DNA from 3 places in the Streptomyces sp. NPDC104381 genome. Region 2 is predicted to be linked to each of the others. Evidence: predicted binding sites of a transcription regulator. Region 2 holds the regulator's gene; each other region holds the start of a gene.
What was found. Region 2 encodes HrcA, which represses chaperone genes, less so after heat shock. Its sites were predicted from a motif close to TTNGCACTCNGNNNNNCNGAGTGCNAA; they were not measured.
Positions count from the first base shown of each region.

Region 1: groES (co-chaperone GroES) is a predicted target of HrcA. The motif match lies at 3,379-3,405, and genes of this name have one in related genera.
Region 3: groL (chaperonin GroEL) is a predicted target of HrcA. The motif match lies at 2,928-2,954, and genes of this name have one in related genera.

Region 1 covers NZ_JBVJNK010000006.1:506,965-512,283, reverse strand. The annotation lists gene ACZ607_RS23570 (MOSC domain-containing protein) at 1-218, shown strand, start outside; gene ACZ607_RS23565 (SDR family NAD(P)-dependent oxidoreductase) at 337-1,110, shown strand; gene groL (chaperonin GroEL) at 1,185-2,816, opposite strand; gene groES (co-chaperone GroES) at 2,915-3,223, opposite strand; gene ACZ607_RS23550 (polysaccharide deacetylase family protein) at 3,514-4,467, opposite strand; gene ACZ607_RS23545 (THUMP-like domain-containing protein) at 4,558-5,319, shown strand, end outside.
Region 2 covers NZ_JBVJNK010000001.1:332,735-338,053, reverse strand. The annotation lists gene ACZ607_RS01390 (ribonuclease Z) at 1-93, opposite strand, end outside; gene ACZ607_RS01385 (histidine triad nucleotide-binding protein) at 109-468, opposite strand; gene ACZ607_RS01380 (16S rRNA (uracil(1498)-N(3))-methyltransferase) at 553-1,299, opposite strand; gene ACZ607_RS01375 (nitronate monooxygenase) at 1,296-2,369, opposite strand; gene dnaJ (molecular chaperone DnaJ) at 2,506-3,645, opposite strand; gene hrcA (heat-inducible transcriptional repressor HrcA) at 3,646-4,662, opposite strand; gene ACZ607_RS01360 (MBL fold metallo-hydrolase) at 4,828-5,319, shown strand, end outside.
Region 3 covers NZ_JBVJNK010000006.1:173,262-178,580, forward strand. The annotation lists gene ACZ607_RS21865 (glucosyl-3-phosphoglycerate synthase) at 1-279, opposite strand, end outside; SAM riboswitch class I at 433-560, shown strand; gene thrC (threonine synthase) at 579-1,877, shown strand; gene ACZ607_RS21875 (MoaD/ThiS family protein) at 1,906-2,181, shown strand; gene ACZ607_RS21880 (cold-shock protein) at 2,603-2,809, shown strand; gene groL (chaperonin GroEL) at 3,155-4,777, shown strand; gene ACZ607_RS21890 (glycoside hydrolase family 9 protein) at 5,053-5,319, shown strand, end outside.

The DNA of each region.
Region 1 (5,319 bases), on a different contig from region 2:
CGTACCTCCGGGTGATCGAGCCGGGCACGATCCGTTCGGGCGACCAGGTCGAGGTGGTGCACGTCCCCGACCACGGGATCACCGCCGCCCTGGAGTTCCGGGCGACCACCACCGAGCGGGAGCTGCTGCCCCGGCTGCTCGAAGCCGGTGACGCGCTGCACTCGGAGACGCTGCGCGCGGCGCGGGCGTACGTCGCGAAGCAGACCGCCGCCTCCTGACCCGTACGGCGGGGAGGGCCGCGCCGGATTCCGGCCGGGCACGCGGCGTCGATGCGCCCGGCTTCCAGGGGGCGGACGCGGGTCGGGCGCCCGCGCGTACGGCGGCTAACGTGCCGCTATGACGACTGCACTGATTACGGGCGCGACGGCGGGGATCGGGGCCGCCTTCGCACGGCGGCTCGCGAGTGACGGGCACAACCTGGTGCTGGTGGCCCGTGACACGGAGCGGCTGCGGGCCCAGGCAACGGAGCTGCACGACGGGCACGGCATCGAGGCCGAGGTGCTGACGGCCGACCTGTCCACGGACGCCGGGATCGACGCGGTCGCCGCCCGGCTGACGGACCGGGTGAGCCCGGTCGACCTGCTGGTGAACAACGCGGGCTTCGGCAACAAGGGCCGCTATCTGGACGTCTCGACGGCCGACGAGCTGACGATGCTGAAGGTCCACTGCGAGGCGGTGCTGCGTCTGACGTCGGCCGCCGCCGGCTCGATGCGGGAACGCGGTCGCGGCGGGGTGGTCAACGTGGCCTCCGTCGCCGCCTTCCTGCCGCGCGGGACGTACGGGGCGTCGAAGGCCTGGGTCGTCCAGTTCACCCAGGGCGCGGCGAAGGACCTCGCGGGTTCGGGGGTGCGGCTGATGGCGCTGTGCCCGGGCTTCGTACGGACCGAGTTCCACGAGCGGGCCGGGATGGGGACCGGCAACATCCCGGACTGGATGTGGCTCGACGCGGACAAGCTGGTGGCCGCGGCCCTGGACGACCTGGCCCGGGGCCGGACGGTGTCGATCCCGGACCCGCGCTACAAGGCGCTGATGGGCCTGGTGAAGCTGACGCCGCGCAGCCTGCTCGGCGGAGTCACCTCCCGCGCGGGCCGGACGTACGGCCCGCAGTAGCCGGCCGTCCCCCGACAGCACCGAGGCCCGGTGCCCCCGCGACGGGGGTACCGGGCCTCGGACGCGTACGGCCCCTAGTGGGAGTGGCCGTGGCCGCCGTGGCTGTGGCCGGCCTCGGCCTCTTCCTCGGCCGGCTTCTCGACGACCAGGGTCTCGGTCGTGAGCAGCAGCGACGCGATGGACGCGGCGTTCTCCAGGGCGGAGCGGGTGACCTTGACCGGGTCGATGACGCCGGCCTTCACCAGGTCGCCGTACTCGCCGGTCGCGGCGTTGAAGCCCTGGCCCTTGTCGAGCTCGGAGACCTTCGAGGTGATGACGTAGCCCTCGAGGCCCGCGTTCTCCGCGATCCAGCGGAGCGGCTCGACGGCGGCGCGGCGCACGACCGCGACACCCGTGGCCTCGTCGCCGGTCTTGCCGAGGTTGCCCTCGAGGACCTTGACGGCGTGGACGATGGCGGAGCCACCACCGGAGACGATGCCCTCCTCGACCGCGGCGCGGGTCGCGGAGATGGCGTCCTCCAGACGGTGCTTCTTCTCCTTGAGCTCGACCTCGGTGGCGGCACCGACGCGGATCACGCACACGCCGCCGGCCAGCTTCGCGAGGCGCTCCTGGAGCTTCTCGCGGTCCCAGTCGGAGTCCGTGGACTCGATCTCGGCCTTGATCTGGTTGACGCGGCCCTTGACGTCGGCGGAGTCGCCGCCGCCGTCGACGATGGTCGTGTCGTCCTTGGAGACGGTGACGCGGCGGGCGGTGCCCAGCACGTCCAGACCGGCCTGGTCGAGCTTGAGGCCGACCTCCTCGGCGATGACGGTCGCACCGGTGAGGGTGGCGATGTCGCCGAGCATGGCCTTGCGGCGGTCACCGAAGCCCGGGGCCTTCACCGCGACGGCGTTGAAGGTGCCACGGATCTTGTTGACGACGAGGGTGGAGAGCGCCTCGCCCTCGACGTCCTCGGCGATGATCAGCAGCGGCTTGGAGCCACCGGCCTGGATGACCTTCTCCAGGAGCGGGAGCAGCTCCTGGATGGAGCCGATCTTGCCCTGGTGGATCAGGATGTACGGGTCGTCGAGGACGGCCTCCATACGCTCCTGGTCGGTCACCATGTACGGGGACAGGTAACCCTTGTCGAAGGCCATGCCCTCGGTGAACTCGAGGTCCAGACCGAAGGTGTTGGACTCCTCGACGGTGATGACACCGTCCTTGCCGACCTTGTCCATCGCGTCCGCGATGAGCTCGCCGACCTGCGGGTCCTGCGCGGAGAGCGCGGCCACGGCGGCGATGTCGGCCTTGTCGTCGATCGGGCGGGCGGTCGCGAGGAGGTCCTCGGACACGGCCTTGACGGCGGCGTCGATGCCCTTCTTCAGGGCGGCCGGGGACGCGCCCGCGGCGACGTTGCGCAGACCTTCGCGGACGAGGGCCTGGGCGAGCACGGTGGCGGTGGTGGTGCCGTCACCCGCTACGTCGTTGGTCTTGGTCGCCACCTCCTTCACCAGCTGGGCACCGAGGTTCTCGTACGGGTCGTCGAGCTCGACCTCGCGCGCGATGGTGACACCGTCGTTGGTGATGGTGGGGGCGCCGAACTTCTTGTCGATGACGACGTTGCGGCCCTTCGGACCGATCGTCACCTTCACCGTGTCGGCAAGCTTGTTGACGCCGCGCTCAAGGGCGCGACGGGCGTCCTCGTCGAACTTCAGAATCTTCGCCATGGGCTGAGCTGTCCTCTCAAACGAACTGCGCCCCTTGCCGCCCGGCTAGTTATTTCGCAGGGGGCCAGGGGCGCAGAACAGAAGCAAACGTGGGTGAATTACTTCTCGACGATCGCGAGAACGTCGCGCGCCGAGAGGACGAGGTACTCCTCGCCGTTGTACTTCACCTCGGTGCCGCCGTACTTGCTGTACAGAACGACATCGCCGGTCTTGACGTCGAGCGGAAGGCGCTCGCCGTTCTCGAAGCGGCCCGGGCCCACGGCCAGGACGACGCCCTCCTGGGGCTTCTCCTTGGCGGTGTCCGGAATGACCAGGCCGGAAGCCGTGGTCTGCTCGGCGTCGAGCGGCTGGACCACAATGCGGTCCTCGAGCGGCTTGATCGCAACCTTGGAGCTGGTGGTCGACACGATCCGGTCTCCCCCTTCGGAGATCTCACGGGGTTTAACAGTCTGTGGGATGGCTACGAGGTCGATCCGTCGTCGCGGGTGCCGGACCTGCCCTGTCGCGCGGTTGTGCTGGCACTCTCCCTCGGGGAGTGCCAGCACTGAGACTATGACCGCGATTAGCACTCGGTCAAGCGGAGTGCCAATTCACCACCCTCGCGTGGCGTCGCGGGGCCGCGTGCGCCCGGGCGGCGGACCGGCGCACGCCCGGACAACGCGGGAGATCTCCATGGGGTTCCGCGGGCGACGGCCCGTCAGACGTAGTCCTCCAGCCTGGCCACGGCGTACCCCTTGGCGGTGACCGTCTTCATGACGTTGCGGATCATGTCGGCCATGGAGCCGTCCCAGTCCTCACGGCCCCGGAAGTGGGTGAGGATGATGTCGCCGGGGTGCAGGTCCTGGTCCCACTCGCGCCACTCCATGTGGTCGGGGAACGCCTCGGCGGCCCACAGGGGTACGGCCTTGATGCCGCAGGACTTGGCGATGCGCAGGGTGTCGCCGTTGTAGTTGCCGTACGGCGGGCGGAAGAGGGTGGGCCGCTTCCCCAGGAACTTCTCGATCTTGTCCTGCGAGCCGCAGATCTCCCGGCGCTGGTCCTCCTCGGAGAGCCCGGGGAGGTAGCGGTGGTTGAGCGTGTGGTTGTTGAGGGTGACGCCCCGGGCCTGCATGTCCTTGAAGTAGCCGTAGTCGTCGCTGACCTCGTAGTCGCTGAGGAAGGCGCTGTACGGGATGTTCAGCTCCGACATCATCCGCAGCAGTTCGGGGTCCTTCTCGGCGCCGTCGTCCATCGTCAGGAAGACGATCCGCTCCTTGGTCGGCACGGTGGTGAAGACCGGCGGCAGCTTCTCCCCGCCCTCCACCTCGAAGCCCTTGCGGGTGGTGATGTGCGGCTTCTCGGCGGGTGGCGCGGGGGCGGCCAGCGGGACCTTCGCCAGGCCCCACTTCTTCGCGACGGCGACGCGGGCGGCCACCTGCCGCTTCAGCTGCTCGGCCTTGGCCCTCGCCTTCGCCTCGGCCGCGGCGGGGCCCGCCTGCGCGGCCTCCGCCCCCGGCTGCCCGGCGGCCGGCCCGTTCCCCCGGCCGGCCCCCTCGTCCGCGCCGCCGGCGCACCCGGAGGCGGCGGCACCGACCAGCAGGGCGGCCAGGACCAGGCAGAACGGTCTGTGACGCTTCGTGACAGTTTTGTCGTTTTGTCGTACTAGCTGCATGGCGCCGCATCCTGCCACCGGGTCGGCGGCTGCCTCCGGCGACACCTCCGGGCGGCCCGCCAGGTCCCCCGGCTGGCTCACAATGGACAGGTGAACGCCCTCCCCCCTGCCGACCAGGCCGATCCGCTCGCCGCCTTCGCAGCCCTGCGCACCCCCGAGGGCGCGGCACTCCTGGACGAACTGCGCGACCACGACCCCGCCCGGGAGCTGGCGACCGCGACTCGGCTGCGCCGCACGCACCCCGCGGCCTTGGTGTCCGCGGCGCTCGGCCAGGCGCGGCTGCGGCAGCGCGCGGTGGCGAAGTTCGGGGCGGCGGACGCGTACCGCATGTTCTTCACCCCCGACGGCGTGGAGCAGGCGACCCGGACCTCGGTCGCGCGCTACCGGGCCGAGCGGTTCGCGGGGCAGGGGGTGAGGAGCGTCGCCGATCTCTGCTGCGGCATCGGCGGCGACGCGATCGCCCTGGCCCGCGCCGGGATCCGAGTCCTCGCCGTGGACCGCGACCCGCTCACCGCCGAGGTCGCCCGCGCCAACGCCGACGCGCTCGGTCTCACGGACCTGGTGGAGGTGCGGTGCGCCGACGTCACGGAGGTCGACACCTCCCCGTACGACGCGGTCTTCGTCGACCCGGCGCGGCGCGGCGGGCGGGGCAGGATCTTCGACCCCGAGGCATACTCGCCGCCGCTCTCCTGGGCGACCGGGGCCGCCCTCAAGGCCCCCCGCGCCGCACTGAAGATCGCTCCCGGCGTCCCGCACGAGGCCATCGAGCCGGCGGCCGAGGCCGAGTGGATCTCGGACGGCGGCGATGTGAAGGAGGCCGTGCTCTGGTTCGGCGAGGGCTTCGCCCCCGGC
Region 2 (5,319 bases):
CCCGTCCCAGCGCAGCAGGTAGCCGTTGTGGTTGCGGTGACGGGTCGGCACCTGGCTGGCGGTGCCGAGGATCACGAGTTCGCGTACGGACACGGGTGACGGGCCTGCCTAGCCGGGGGGCCACTGCATGCCGCGTCCGCCCAGGACGTGGGCGTGCGCGTGGAAGACGGTCTGCCCGGCACCCGCACCGGTGTTGAGCACGATGCGGTAGCCGGTCTCCGTGAGCTTCTCGTCGGCGGCGACCAGGCCCGCCTCACGCAGCACGTCGGCCGCGGCCTGCGGGTCGCCCGCCGCGAGGGAGGCGGCGTCCGGGTAGTGCGCCTTGGGGATGACCAGGACGTGGGTGGGGGCCTGCGGGTTTATGTCGCGGAAGGCGACGGTCGTCGCGCTCTCGCGGACGATGGTCGCCGGGATGTCCCCGGTAACGATCTTGCAGAACAGGCAGTCGGTCTGCGGCTCTCCCGCCATGGCCCGGCCTCCTCGGTCGTTCGTGGTCCTCGTGATCAGTACACCGGCATGCTATCCGGCCGGGCCGGTGAGGACGGGCGGCTGTCAGCTCCAGCGCCCGGTGCGTCCCATCAGCAGGGCCGCCGCGGCCGTCCCCGCGGTCGAGGTGCGCAGCACACTGGGGCCGAGCCGGTACGGGGGCGCCCCCGCCTCGGCGAAGGCGGCCAGCTCCTGCGGCGAGACCCCGCCCTCCGGGCCCACGACCAGCACGATCGTGCCGTGCGTGGGGAGTTCGGCGGTGGCGAGCGGCTCGCCGGCGGTGTCCCGGTCCTCGTGCAGGACGCCAGCGAAGTCGGCCCCGGCCAGCAGGGCGGCGACCTGCTTGGTCGTCATGGCGTCGGCCACCTCGGGGAACCGCACCCGGCGCGACTGCTTCCCCGCCTCACGCGCGGTGCCGCGCCACTTGGCGAGGGACTTGAGGCCGCGCTCGCCCTTCCACTGGGTGATGCAGCGCGCGGCCTGCCAGGGCACGATCGCGTCGACGCCCGTCTCGGTCATCGTCTCCACGGCGAGCTCCCCGCGGTCGCCCTTGGGCAGCGCCTGGACGACGGTGATGTGCGGGGCGGGCGCGGGCTCCTCGCGCACCGGGTCCAGGCCGCCGACGACGAGCCGGTCCTTGCCCTCGGCGGCCCGTACGACGCCCTCCGCCCAGCGGCCGCGCCCGTCGGTCAGAACGACGTCCTCCCCCGGGTTCAGCCGCTTCACCGACACGGCGTGCCGCCCCTCGGGGCCGTCCAGGACGAACTCCGGGCCGCCGGGCAGCTGTTCGACGACGAAGACCGGTGCCGTCACTGGGCACTCCTCACACTCACGGCCGCACGCGCGGCCTCCATTTCGGCGGCGAGCAGGCCCACCAGCTCCCCGGCGGGCAGCTCGCGCGCCATCCGGTGTCCCTGACCCGCCCACAGGGCCATGCCCTGGGCGTCCCCGGCCTTGGCCGCGGCCCTGCGCAGCCCGCTGGTCAGCTGGTGCACCTGCGGGTAGGCGGCGGGGGCGTACGGGCCGTGCTCCCGTACGAAGCGGTTGACCAGGCCTCGCGCGGGGCGGCCGGAGAAGGCGCGGGTCAGGGCCGTGGTCACGAACAGCGGGTTGGTCAGGGCCTGTTTGTGCAGCGGGTGCGCCCCGGACTCCGGGCACGGCAGGAACGCCGTACCGAGCTGGGCGGCGTCGGCCCCGGCGGCCAGGACGGCGGTGATCTGGGAGCCGCGCATCAGCCCGCCGGCGGCGATGACCGGCAGCTGGACGGACTCGCGGACCTCGGTGATCAGCGGCAGCAGCCCGGTGGCGGCGAGGCCGCCCTGCGGGTCGTCGCGGTGCGTGGACTGGTGGCCGCCCGCCTCGGTGCCCTGGACGCAGAGCGCGTCGGCGCCCGCCCACCGGGCGTTCCGCGCCTCCTGGGGCGAGGTGACCGTGACGACGGTGGCGGTGCCGGCCGCGGCGAACGCGGCGAGCACCTCGCGGGTGGGGCAGCCGAAGGTGAAGGAGACCAGGGGGACCGGGTCCTCCAGCAGGATCGCGACCTTCGCCTCGTAGCCGTCGTCCCCGCTGGAGTCGGGGTCGCCGAGCGGGGTCTCGTACCAGGTGGCCTCACCGGCGAGCTGGTGGCGGTAGATCTCGACGGCGCCGGGGTCGGCGACCTGCGGCTGCGGCATGAAGAGGTTGACGCCGAAGGGGCCGCCGGTCAGCCTCCGCAGCTGCTCGATCTCGTTGTACATCCCGTCGGCCGTCTTGTAGCCGGCGGCGAGGAAGCCGAGCCCTCCGGCCTCCGTGACGGCGGCGGCCAGCTCCGGCCGGGAGGCACCGCCCGCCATCGGGGCCTGCACGATCGGGTAGCGGCAGAGACCGGTCAGCGCCAAGGACATGACCGCATCGTGCCACGTCCCGGGGATCGTGCCGAATCAGCCCTTTCGCACGGCGGACGGGCCCCCGCGCACACGGCACCGCCCGCCGGTACGGAACCGGCGGTCGGTGCGGTGACAGGGTGCGGCGGCCGGGGTTTCAGCGGCCGTTGAAGGCGTCCTTCAGACGGGAGAAGAGCCCCTGCTGTCCCGGCTGGAACTGCCCCGTGGGCCGCTCCTCGCCGCGCAGCTTGGACAGCTCCCGCAGGAGGCGCTCCTGCTCGGGGTCCAGCTTCGTCGGGGTGGTGACCTCGACGTGCACGATCAGGTCGCCGCGGCCGCCGCCGCGCAGGTGCGTGATGCCGCGCCCGTGCAGCGGGACCGACTGGCCCGACTGGGTGCCCGGCCTGATGTCGATCTCCTCCAGGCCGTCGAGCGTCTCCAGCGGCACCTGGGTGCCGAGCGCCGCGGCCGTCATCGGGATGGTGACCGTGCAGTGCAGATCGTCGCCGCGCCGCTGGAACACGGCGTGCGGGAGCTCGTGGATCTCGACGTACAGGTCTCCGGCGGGGCCGCCGCCGGGGCCGACCTCGCCCTCGCCCGCGAGCTGGATCCGGGTGCCGTTGTCGACACCGGCGGGGATCTTCACGGTGAGGGTGCGCCGCGAGCGGATGCGGCCGTCACCGGCGCACTCGGGGCACGGGGTCGGCACGACCGTACCGAAGCCCTGGCACTGCGGGCAGGGCCGCGAGGTCATGACCTGGCCGAGGAAGGACCGGGTGACCTGGGAGACCTCACCGCGGCCGCGGCACATGTCACAGGTCTGCGCGGAGGTGCCGGGTGCGGCGCCCTCGCCACTGCAGGTCGTGCAGACGACCGCCGTGTCGACCTGGATGTCCTTGGTCGTGCCGAAGGCCGCCTCGGCGAGGTCGATCTCCAGCCGGATCATCGCGTCCTGGCCGCGCCGGGTGCGCGATCGGGGTCCGCGCTGCGACGCCGTCCCGAAGAACGCGTCCATGATGTCGCTGAAGTTGCCGAAGCCGCCGGCTCCGAAGCCTCCCGCGCCACCGCCGCCGCCCGACTGGGACAGCGGGTCGCCGCCGAGGTCGTAGACCTGCTTCTTCTGCGGGTCCGACAACACCTCGTAGGCGGCGTTGATCTCCTTGAACCGCTCCTGGGTCTTCGGATCCGGGTTGACATCCGGGTGCAGCTCGCGGGCGAGCCGACGGAATGCCTTCTTGATCTCGTCCTGAGATGCGTCGCGGCGCACGCCGAGTACGGCGTAGTAGTCCGTGGCCACTTACGACTCCGCCAGGATCTGTCCGACGTAACGTGCCACTGCGCGTACCGCTCCCATCGTTCCGGGGTAGTCCATGCGGGTCGGTCCGACCACGCCGAGTTTGGCGACTGCCTCGTCGCCCGAACCGTAGCCGACCGCGACGACGGACGTGGAGTTGAGGCCCTCGTGGGCGTTCTCGTGCCCGATCCGTACGGTCATGCCTGAGTCCGTCGCCTCACCGAGCAGCTTCAGCAGCACGACCTGCTCCTCCAATGCCTCCAGCACCGGCCGGATCATCACAGGGAAGTCGTGCCCGAAGCGGGTGAGGTTGGAGGTGCCGCCGATGATCAGCCGCTCCTCCGTCTCTTCGACCAGAGTCTCCAGGAGGACGGAGAGGACCGTCGACACGGTTCCCCGGTCCTCGGTCTCGAAGGACTCCGGCAGGTCCTGCACCAGCCGCGGGACGTCCGCGAAGCGTCGTCCGACGACCCGGCTGTTGAGCCGGGCCCGGAGATCCGCGAGGGACGTGTCACCGAACGGTGCGGGACAGTCGATCATACGCTGCTCCACGCGGCCCGTGTCCGTGATCAGGACGAGCATCAGCCGGGCCGGAGCCAGCGACAGCAGCTCCACGTGCCGGACCGTCGATCGGGTCAGCGAGGGGTACTGCACGACGGCGACCTGCCTGGTCAGCTGCGCGAGCAGCCGGACCGTGCGGCCCACGACGTCGTCGAGGTCGACCGCGCCGTCGAGGAAATTCTGGATGGCCCGGCGCTCCGGCGACGACAGGGGCTTGACGCCCGCCAGCTTGTCGACGAAGAGACGGTAGCCCTTGTCCGTCGGAATGCGCCCCGCACTCGTGTGCGGCTGGGCGATGAAGCCCTCGTCCTCCAGCACCGCCATGTCGTTGCGCACGGTCGCCGGGGAGACCCCGAGGCTGTGCCGCTCCGTGAGCGCCTTGGAGCCGACGGGCTCCTCGGTGCCGACATAGTCCTGGACGATGGCGCGCAGCACTTCGAGTCTGCGTTCGCTGAGCACCGCGCACACCTCCAGCTGTGGTTCTTCGGCGTCTGCCTGGCACTCTGTGCGTTCGAGTGCCAGCAATCCCCCCGGTCAGTGTACGGGGGCGGGGTGGGCCCGGGGCAAGGGCGACCGGCCATGCCGTCGTGGGACCTCGCAGGTCGTTGCCGATAGCGTCGTCGTATGGACGCCTCTTGGGAAGAGTTCGGCTGGGAGCGGTTGGGCAACGGTACGGGGCGGCGACGCCTTCCCGTCTGGGACGCGACCGCCGCGCTGGTCGCCGGGACGGACGGTGTGCTCCTCTACGACACCGGTGCGACGCTGCGGGAGGGCGTCGAGCTGCGCACCCAGGCGGAGGCGCTGCTGGGCCGGAGGGTGACGCATATCGCACTGAGCCACCCGCACTTCGACCATGTGCTGGGCACCGCCGCCTTCTCCGGGGCGGAGGTCTACGGGGCGGTGGGCACGGCGGAGCTCCTGGGGCAGGGCGCCGCGGAGCTGCGCGCCGACGCGCTGCGGCACGGGATGAGCGAGGCGGACGCCACGGCCTCCACGGACGCCCTGGTGGCCCCGCGGCACCAGGTCAGCGGCGAGTGGACGCTCGATCTCGGCGGCGGCCTCCAGGTGCTGCTGGCCAACGTGGGGCCCGGCCACAGCGGCCACGACCTCGCGGTG
Region 3 (5,319 bases), on a different contig from region 2:
GACCCGGGCGCCGGCCCGCCGCGCCGCGTCGGCGGTGGCGTCGGTGGAACCGGAGTCGATCACCACCAGTTCGTCGACGAGCCGGACCTTCTCCATCAGCTCGCGCCGGATCTCCGCGACGATCGCGCCGACCGTCTCCTCCTCGTTCAGCGCAGGCAGGACGACGCTCACGCGCGAGCGGTGCGGATCGCGCGCGCGGGCGGCCGTGAGCCGGTCCAGCGGGCGGTCGGCAGCAGACCAGGAACGCCTGCTCAGCCAGCGTTCCACCTCTTCCAGCACGGTCGATACTCCCTGTATGTGATCCATCTCGCGGTTCGGACGACTATCTCAACCGTCCGGTGCTTCGGTTACAGTCTTGAACAACGCGGATGACCGTCGCATGTCGGGGTCGGTCCGCCGATAAACGCCCGGATCCATGGTCCGGCGCCATAGCGCTCATCCAGAGGGACTGAGGGAACGGCCCGTTGAAGTCCCGGCAACCCTCCTGCCGACCGCGAGGTCACGGTGGGGAAGGTGCCAATTCCGTCTTGTGGCGAAATACGTCGCAAGGAAGATGAGGAGAAAGGGCCTCCGCCATCATGGCCGTGCAGACAGTTGCAGCCGACACCAATTCTTCCACCGTGGACCTCGGTCCCGCCGCGGCACTTTCCTGCCGCGAATGCGGCGAGCGTTTCGCGCTCGGTCCCATTTTCGCCTGCGCGTCCTGTTTCGGGCCGCTCGAAGTGGCGTACGACCTGCCGAGCGGCTCCCCCGAAGAGCTGAAGAAGCGCATCGCCGAGGGCCCCGACAACATCTGGCGTTACGCGCCGCTGCTGCCCGTCCCCTCCGATGTCGCGGACAAGCCCAACATCAACCCCGGTTTCACCAAGCTGGTCAAGGCCGACAACCTGGCCCGCGAGCTGGGCGTGACCGGCGGTCTGTACGTCAAGGACGACTCCGGCAACCCGACGCACTCCTTCAAGGACCGTGTCGTCGCGATCGCCGTCGAGGCCGCCCGCGCCTTCGGATTCACCACCCTCTCCTGCTCCTCCACCGGCAACCTCGCCGGTGCGGTGGGCGCCGCCGCAGCCCGCGCCGGCTTCCGGTCCTGCGTGTTCATCCCGCACGACCTGGAGCAGGGCAAGGTCGTCATGGCCGCGGTGTACGGCGGCGAGCTGGTCGGCATCGAGGGCAATTACGACGACGTCAACCGCTTCTGCTCGGAGCTCATCGGCGACCCGCTCGGCGAGGGCTGGGGCTTCGTCAACGTCAACCTCCGGCCGTACTACGGCGAGGGCTCCAAGACCCTGGCGTACGAGATCTGCGAGCAGCTCGGCTGGCAGCTGCCCGACCAGATCGTCATCCCGATCGCGTCCGGCTCGCAGCTGACGAAGATCGACAAGGGCCTCCAGGAGCTGATCAAGCTCGGCCTCGTCGAGGACAAGCCGTACAAGATCTTCGGTGCCCAGGCCGAGGGCTGCTCCCCGGTCTCCACGGCCTTCAAGGCCGGCCACGACGTGGTGCGCCCGCAGAAGCCGAACACCATCGCGAAGTCCCTGGCGATCGGCAACCCGGCCGACGGCCCGTACGTCCTGGACATCGCCCGGCGCACCGGCGGCGCCGTGGAGGACGTGAACGACGAGCAGGTCGTCGACGCGATCAAGCTGCTGGCCCGCACCGAGGGCATCTTCGCGGAGACCGCGGGCGGGGTGACGGTCGGCGTGACGAAGAAGCTGATCGACTCCGGTCTGCTGGACCCGTCCCTCACCACCGTCGTCCTGAACACCGGCGACGGACTGAAGACGCTCGACGCGGTCGCCCCCACGACCGGCCTGTCGGCGACGATCCGGCCCAGCCTGGACGCGTTCCGCGACGCGGGCCTCGCCGCCGCCAACTGACCACCCGAGACCGAAGGAAGGCACCCACATGAGCGTCAAGGTCCGTATCCCCACCATCCTCCGCACCTACACGGGCGGCCAGGCCGAGGTCCCGGCGGAGGGCGCGACCCTCTCCGAGGTCATCGCCTCCCTGGAGCAGAACCACCCGGGCATCGGCGCCCGCGTCCTGGACGACCAGGGCAAGCTGCGCCGCTTCGTCAACGTGTACGTCAACGACGACGACGTGCGCTTCGAGGGCGGTCTGGACGCGGTCACCCCGGACGGCGCCGGCGTCTCGATCATCCCGGCGGTCGCCGGAGGCTGATCCCGCGCATTGCGCAGCGTGAGCACCGTGGCCCCCTCCGCGAGAGAAGCGGAGGGGGCCATTCTGCATGGTTGAGCACGGTACAGTTGGGGAAGTCCCCGCAGCTGCCCGTGCCCCCCGCATATGAGAATGCGCCCGGCCGCGACAAGAAGCAGCCAAAGTACGTGAGCCTCTTGAGGCATAAGTGGCCTTTGTCAGGCCCGACTTGCCCTGGAATCCATTGAATTCTCCCCATGCGTGCGATCACCTGTGCCCAGAATTCTCGTCCGATTGACCTGTTGCAGAGGGCAGTTGGGCAGATACATTCAGCCGCGGTCGACGCGTTCCGGCGCACGCCACCCTCTCCTGTCGGAGGGTGAGTTCTGACCCGGGCCCGCGAAGTGCGGTGCTCGTGCAAGGGCCAGTAATAGGGGAGTTAGGCATGGCTCAGGGCACCGTCAAGTGGTTCAACGCGGAGAAGGGGTACGGCTTCATCGCGGTCGACGGTGGTGCGGATGTTTTCGTCCACTACAGCGCGATCCAGATGGACGGGTACCGCACCCTCGAAGAGGGTCAGCGAGTTGAATTCGAGATCTCGCAGGGCCAGAAGGGGCCCCAGGCCGACATGGTCAAGCTCGCCGTCGGCTGAGCTCGGCGCGGTCGTCCGACGACACCACTCACGCACGTGAGGCCCGCACCCCGGACCGGGGTACGGGCCTCACGCGCGTCCGCGTACCCCCGAGGTTGTCCACATCCCGAGGGCGACGCTTGCACTCGCAGGGGTCGAGTGCTAATCATTGGCGTTAGCACTCTCCAGGTGAGAGTGACAGAACGTGGACCGGGCCGGTGAGGCCCGCAGGCACGGTGGAGCAAGGAGCCACCGCGCACGCTGGCCGTCCGTCGCGGGCGCCTCTCGGTCCGGAGAAATCCTTCCCCAAGCTCTCAACTGCGTTCGAGCAGGGGAGACCCCATTCGTCCGGGAGGACCACTTCACATGGCCAAGATCATCGCGTTCGACGAGGAGGCACGGCGCGGTCTCGAGCGCGGGATGAACCAGCTCGCCGACGCCGTCAAGGTCACCCTCGGCCCCAAGGGCCGTAACGTCGTCCTCGAGAAGAAGTGGGGCGCGCCCACGATCACCAACGATGGTGTTTCCATCGCCAAGGAGATCGAGCTCGAGGACCCGTACGAGAAGATCGGTGCGGAGCTGGTCAAGGAGGTCGCCAAGAAGACGGACGACGTCGCCGGCGACGGTACGACCACCGCCACCGTTCTCGCCCAGGCGCTCGTCCGCGAGGGCCTGCGCAACGTCGCCGCGGGCGCCAACCCGATGGCTCTGAAGCGTGGCATCGAGAAGGCCGTCGAGGCCGTCTCCGCCGCTCTGCTGGAGCAGGCCAAGGACGTGGAGACCAAGGAGCAGATCGCTTCGACGGCCTCCATCTCCGCTGCCGACACCGAGATCGGCGCCAAGATCGCCGAGGCGATGGACAAGGTCGGCAAGGAAGGCGTCATCACCGTCGAGGAGTCCCAGACCTTCGGTCTGGAGCTGGAGCTCACCGAGGGTATGCGCTTCGACAAGGGCTACATCTCGGCGTACTTCGCCACCGACATGGAGCGTATGGAGGCGTCGTTCGACGACCCGTACATCCTGATCGTCAACTCCAAGATCAGCAACGTGAAGGACCTCCTTCCGCTGCTGGAGAAGGTCATGCAGTCGGGCAAGCCCCTGCTGATCATCGCGGAGGACGTCGAGGGCGAGGCGCTGTCGACGCTGGTCGTCAACAAGATCCGTGGCACCTTCAAGTCCGTCGCCGTCAAGGCCCCGGGCTTCGGTGACCGCCGCAAGGCCATGCTCGGCGACATCGCCATCCTCACCGGTGGCACCGTCATCTCCGAGGAGGTCGGCCTCAAGCTGGAGAACGCCGGTCTCGACCTGCTCGGCACCGCCCGCAAGGTCGTCATCACCAAGGACGAGACGACCATCGTCGACGGTGGCGGCGACAGCGACCAGGTTCAGGGCCGCGTCAAGCAGATCCGCGCCGAGATCGAGAACTCCGACTCGGACTACGACCGCGAGAAGCTCCAGGAGCGCCTCGCGAAGCTGGCCGGCGGCGTGGCCGTCATCAAGGCCGGCGCCGCCACCGAGGTGGAGCTCAAGGAGCGCAAGCACCGCATCGAGGACGCGGTGCGCAACGCCAAGGCCGCCGTCGAGGAGGGCATCGTCGCCGGTGGTGGCGTGGCTCTGCTCCAGGCCTCGGCCGTCTTCGAGAAGCTCGACCTGACCGGTGACGAGGCCACGGGCGCCAACGCCGTGAAGCTCGCGCTGGAGGCCCCGCTCAAGCAGATCGCCGTCAACGGTGGTCTCGAGGGTGGCGTCATCGTCGAGAAGGTGCGCAACCTGCCGATCGGTCACGGCCTCAACGCCGCGTCCGGCGAGTACGTCGACATGATCGCCGAGGGCATCATCGACCCGGCGAAGGTCACGCGCTCCGCCCTGCAGAACGCCGCGTCCATCGCCGCGCTCTTCCTCACCACCGAGGCCGTCATCGCCGACAAGCCGGAGAAGGCCGCCGCGGCCGCTCCGGGCGGCATGCCGGGCGGTGACATGGACTTCTGATCCTCGGATCGGAAGCTCCAGGCAGTACCCGCAGTACCCGCAGTATCCGTGCGACGCCGGCCCCCGGGATCCGTTCCCGGGGGCCGGCGTCGTCGTGCGTGCGCGTCAGGACCCGGACGCAAGGCGATCCTCCCGGCAACCCCGGCCTCCCGCGCCCCTGAAGCTGAAGTTCTGTCATGCCCCTGGCGGTTCGCGCGTTCCACCCGCACACTGCATGGGAGCGCTCCCATGTGGGGGTGCCCGTCCTCCGCCGCTGTCGACGAAAGGCCCTCCCGGTGCATGCCTCACCACTCTCCGCACGGCCCACGCGCCGCCGTCCCCGTCACGGGCGGCGCGCGTTCGGGACGTCAGCCGTCGCGTTACTGTTCGCGGCGGCCCTGGCGTCGCCCGGCACGGCTCTGGCCGACGGTGCCGAACCCGGGCCCGAGCAGATCACCAATGGCGATTTCGCGGCCGGTACCGCCTCGTGGTGGTGGACGCCGAACGCCACGGCGGCCGTGTCGGACGGCCGGCTGTGCACGGAGGTGCCCGCCGGCACGTCC